DNA from 2 places in the Micromonospora sp. CA-248089 genome. Region 1 is predicted to be linked to the other one. Evidence: riboswitches for the same ligand, from Rfam matches in the RefSeq annotation. Region 1 holds a riboswitch; the other holds the start of a gene.
What was found. Region 1 has a riboswitch for ZMP and ZTP ahead of ACQP26_RS17065 (glycine hydroxymethyltransferase). Riboswitches for the same ligand answer to the same signal wherever they lie in the genome.
Positions count from the first base shown of each region.

Region 1 (2,381 bases):
GACGTGCTCTGCTTCGAGCTGTTCACCATGGACGCCGACGACGAACGCTTCAACGCCAAGACGACGGTGCTGATCGAGAACGTGTCGCACCACATCGAGGAGGAGGAGCAGGAGTGGTTCCCGAAGGTCCGCGAGGCGCTCGGCCGTAACCAGCTCCAGGAGATCGGCCAGCGGATGCTCGACCTGCGGCCGAAGGCGCCGAAGACGCCGACCGCCCCGAAGGCGCTGAAGAAGTCGATGGACGCCGTGGTGGCCTGACACCGGCCCCGGAACGCGAGCGGGACCACCCCTTCCCTCGGGGCGGTCCCGCTCGCGTTCGGGGTTCAGTCGCCCGAGCCGGGCTCGGCCATCTTGCGGTGCTGCTCGGCCTTCAGCCGATCCGGGATGATCTTCCCGGCGGCCACCTGGATCTTGTTGACCAGCGAGCCGGCGGCGACCTTGTGCTCCCCCTTCATCAGCGCCTCGAACGCGTCCTCGGCCACCGTGCGGGGGTCGTCCTTGGGCCCCTTGCCGACTCGGGTGTCCTCCATGTCGGCCCGGTCGAAGAACTCGGTGTCGGTCGGGCCCGGCATCAGCGAGGTGACGGTGACACCGCTGTCCTTCAGCTCGTTGCGCACCCCCTCGGCGAAGGACTGCACGAACGACTTCGAGGCGTTGTAGACCGCCTGGTACGCCCCGGGCATGGTGGCGGCGATCGACGAGGTGAACAGCACCCGCCCGGCGCCCCGGCGGATCATGTCCGGCAGCAGCAGCTTGGCCAGGTGCACGGTCGAGCGGACGTTCAGGTCGATCACGGTCAGCTCGTCGTCCAGGTCGGTGCCACCGACGAAGTCCCCGCCCGCGCCGCGCCCGGCGTTGAGCGCCAGCGCGTCGACCGGGCGCCCCAGGCCGGTCACCTCCCCGGCCAGCCGCCGTACGCCCTCGGGCGTGGCCAGGTCCACCCGGACCGGGTACACCTCCGGGCCGCCGTCGCGCCGCAGGTCGCCGGCCGCCCGCTCGATCGCCGCGTCCTCGGCGGCGACCACCACGTCGTACCCGTGCTCGACGAACTGGACCGCCAGCTCGTACCCGATGCCGCTGGACGCGCCGGTCACCACGGCGAGCGGCCGTCCGGTGCTCGGTGTGGTCATGGTCGTGCCTCCTCTCCCCCGGGCCGGGTCGGGGCCGGCCCTCCCCACGGTGTGCCCCGGGACGGGCGGCCCAACCCCGCAGGTCCGGGCCGGGCCGGTAGGATCGGCACAGGCCGTGACTGGCGCGTGGAGATGGAGCACCATCGGGGAGCGGCCTCGTCATGAGGACGCATGCCGAGCGCCTGGGCCTTCCGCACGTCACCTGGAGGTCGCATGTCGCGCAACGCCGAGTCCACCGCCTTCCGCAGCGCGCTGGAGGTCGTCCGCGGCGTCGAGCCGCGGGTCGCCGACGCCATCGCCGCGGAGCTGGCCGACCAGCGCGAGTCGCTCAAGCTCATCGCCAGCGAGAACTACGCCTCCCCGGCGACGCTGCTGGCGATGGGCAACTGGTTCAGCGACAAGTACGCCGAGGGCACCGTCGGACGCCGGTTCTACGCCGGCTGCCAGAACGTCGACACCGTCGAGGCGCTCGCCGCCGAGCACGCCCGGGAACTGTTCGGCGCGTCCCACGCGTACGTGCAGCCGCACTCGGGCATCGACGCCAACCTGGTCGCGTTCTGGGCGATCCTGGCCGACCGGGTCGAGTCGCCCGCGCTGAAGAAGGCGCAGGCCCGGCAGGTCAACGACCTCACCGAGGCCGACTGGTTCGCGCTGCGCCGCGAGCTGGGCAACCAGCGGATGCTCGGCATGTCGCTGGACGCGGGCGGCCACCTCACCCACGGCTTCCGGCCGAACATCTCCGGCAAGATGTTCGACCAGCGCAGCTACGGCACCGACCCGGCCACCGGCCTGATCGACTACGACCGGGTGGCCGAGGCGGCCCGCGAGTTCAAGCCGCTGATCCTGGTCGCCGGCTACTCCGCGTACCCCCGGAAGGTCAACTTCCGGATCATGCGGGAGATCGCCGACTCGGTCGGCGCCACCTTCATGGTCGACATGGCCCACTTCGCCGGGCTGGTCGCCGGCAAGGTCTTCACCGGCGACTTCGACCCGGTGCCGCACGCCCACATCGTCACCACCACCACGCACAAGTCGCTGCGCGGCCCGCGCGGCGGCATGGTGCTCTGCGGGCCGGAGCTGGCCGACCAGGTCGACCGGGGCTGCCCGATGGTGCTCGGCGGGCCGCTGCCGCACGTGATGGCCGCCAAGGCGGTCGCGCTGGCCGAGGCGCGCCGCCCCGACTTCGCCGACTACGCCCAGCGGATCGTCGACAACGCGCAGGCGCTCGCCGACGGGCTGCTGCGCCGGGGC
Region 1 covers NZ_CP192016.1:3,581,962-3,584,342, forward strand. Annotated here, with positions in the region: gene ACQP26_RS17055 (hemerythrin domain-containing protein) at 1-258, shown strand, start outside; gene ACQP26_RS17060 (SDR family NAD(P)-dependent oxidoreductase) at 324-1,130, opposite strand; ZMP/ZTP riboswitch at 1,236-1,325, shown strand; gene ACQP26_RS17065 (glycine hydroxymethyltransferase) at 1,344-2,381, shown strand, end outside.

Region 2 (2,381 bases), 270 kb from region 1:
CGACGAACCCCGCGTCGTTCTCGCCGCCGTCCTCGACACCCCCCACGGCCCGCTCACCGTCGCCGCCACCCACCTGTCCTTCGTGCCTGGCTGGAACGTCTGGCAGCTACGCCGCGTCGTCCGCGTCCTGCGCACCCTGCCCGCACCCCGGATCCTGCTCGGCGACCTCAACCTGCCCGCCGGGCCCGCCGCCGCGATCACCCGCTGGCAGCCCCTCGCGCGGCGCCCCACCTACCCGGCCGGACAACCCCGCGTCCAACTCGACCACATCCTCGCCGACCGGCACGCCCTCGACCGGCTACCGGCCGTCACCGCCGTCCACACCCCGCTGGCCACCATCTCCGACCACCGGCCCCTCGTCGTCGACCTCGGCTGACCACTCAGCCCAGACCACTCTGCCGCCGCGCCGCCTCCACCGCGTTACGGAACAACATCGCCACCGTCGTCGGACCCACCCCGCCCACACGCGGCGTGATCGCCCCCGCCACCTCGGCGCACGACTCGTCCACGTCCGGCAGCAGCCGCCGCCCCTCGTACCGCACCCCGCCGCCGACCACCACCGCACCCGGACGCACATGCTCCGGCCGCACGATCCCCGGCACCCCCGCCGCCGCGATCAGGATCTCCGCCCGCCGCGTGTACCGCGGCCAGTCCGCCACCCCCGTGTGCACCACCGTCACCGCCGCGTTCGCCGTCGGCCGCTTCTGCGCCAGCAACATCGCCAACGGCCGCCCCAACGTCGCACCCCGGCCCAGAATCACCACCTCCCGGCCCGCCACCGGCACACCATGGAACGCCAGCAACGCCTCGATCCCCGCCGGCGTACACGGCAACGGACCCGGCAACCCCAACGCCAGCCGGCCCATGTTCACCGGGTGCATCCCGTCCACGTCCTTGTCCGGATCCAGCACCGCCAACGCCCGGTCGTAGTCCAGATGATCCGGAATCGGATACTGCACCAGCACCCCGTGCACCGTGGCGTCCGCGTTGAAATCCGCCAGCACCGCATGCAGATCCGCCTGCGACGCCGACGCCGGCAGATGCACGTGCGGCGACGCGAAACCCAGCTCCGCCGCCTGACGCTGCTTGATCCGGATGTAACCCGCGCTCGCGTCGTCGTCACCCACCAGCACCGTTGCCAGCGCCGGCGTCACCCCCGCCGCACACAGCTCCGCCACCGACGCGGCGACCTCCGACAACACCCGCTCCGCCACCGGAGCACCCGGCAACAACCGCGCAGAAGACATACGACACCTCGCCCGCGGAGGCCCAGGCGGTCGACCCCCACGACGAGCTCCCCGATGGTTCACCCATCCCCGTGCCGCCAGTCGCGTTCCCCCTCAGCCTGCCACAGCCTCCGCCGCCACCGCATCCACCACCGCCTGCCACCCCGGCAACGCCGCCAGCACCGCGTCCGCCCGCCGCCGCCGATCCGCCGCCGACGCCACCCCCAGGTCCGCCAGCACCGCCCCGAACGCCCGCTCCCGCTCCGGCGCCACCGCTCCCAACACCACATGACACCGCGCGTACGTCACCAGCACCCAGAACATCGCCTCCCGATGCCGGCCCGCCGCGATCAGCTCAGCCGCACCGTCGAACACCACCGGCCGGCCCGCCGCACCCAGATCCGCCCCGAACGCGAACCCCTCCCGCGGCAACCGCGACGCCTCGTCGAACACCACCGCCAGCCCGTCCAGGTGCTCCCGCACCCGCGACGCGTCCACACCCGCCCCGCCACCGTCGAGCGTGTCCAGCAACCCCGCATACCGATCCGCGAACCCGAACCGCGACAACACCCGATCCGCCCGCACGTACCGCCGCCGCACCGTCGGATCCGCCAGCCCCGCCACCGCCGGCCACACCGCCAGCAACGAGGTCGGAAACACCCACGCCAGCACCTGCTCCGCCACCGGCGCCGAACCGCCCACCGCCCCCAGCCCGCCCTCGATCCGCCGCCGCACACCCGCACACCGCGCCCGCACCCACACCGGATCCGCGAACCCCGCCGCCACCCGCTCCCGCACCGCACCCAGCCGGCCCGACGGATCCGCGATCACCCCATCGGTACGGAACATCGGCGCGAACACCCACGACCCCAGCACATCCTCCGGGCCGCCCAACTCCTCCCACGTGACCGTGCTGACCTCCAGCAGCACCCCCCGGTGCACGAACTTGCCCACCTTCACACCGGGCTCCCGGCGCACCAGCAACACGTCCACGTCCGACCACACCGGCAGCAGCGCGTCGCCCGGCAACCCCACAGTCGACCCGCTGAACAACGCCCCCTCGATCGACGGATCCGCCCGCATCCGCTCCCGCACCCACCCGACCGCCACCGCACGCGCCGCATCCACCCGCATCCGGCCGATCCTGCCAGCGCA
Region 2 covers NZ_CP192016.1:3,314,083-3,316,463, reverse strand. Annotated here, with positions in the region: gene ACQP26_RS15775 (endonuclease/exonuclease/phosphatase family protein) at 1-376, shown strand, start outside; gene ACQP26_RS15770 (bifunctional 5,10-methylenetetrahydrofolate dehydrogenase/5,10-methenyltetrahydrofolate cyclohydrolase) at 381-1,247, opposite strand; ZMP/ZTP riboswitch at 1,261-1,342, opposite strand.
Region 2: linked by a shared signal. The riboswitch ahead of ACQP26_RS15770 (bifunctional 5,10-methylenetetrahydrofolate dehydrogenase/5,10-methenyltetrahydrofolate cyclohydrolase) and the one ahead of ACQP26_RS17065 (glycine hydroxymethyltransferase) in region 1 are both predicted to bind ZMP and ZTP.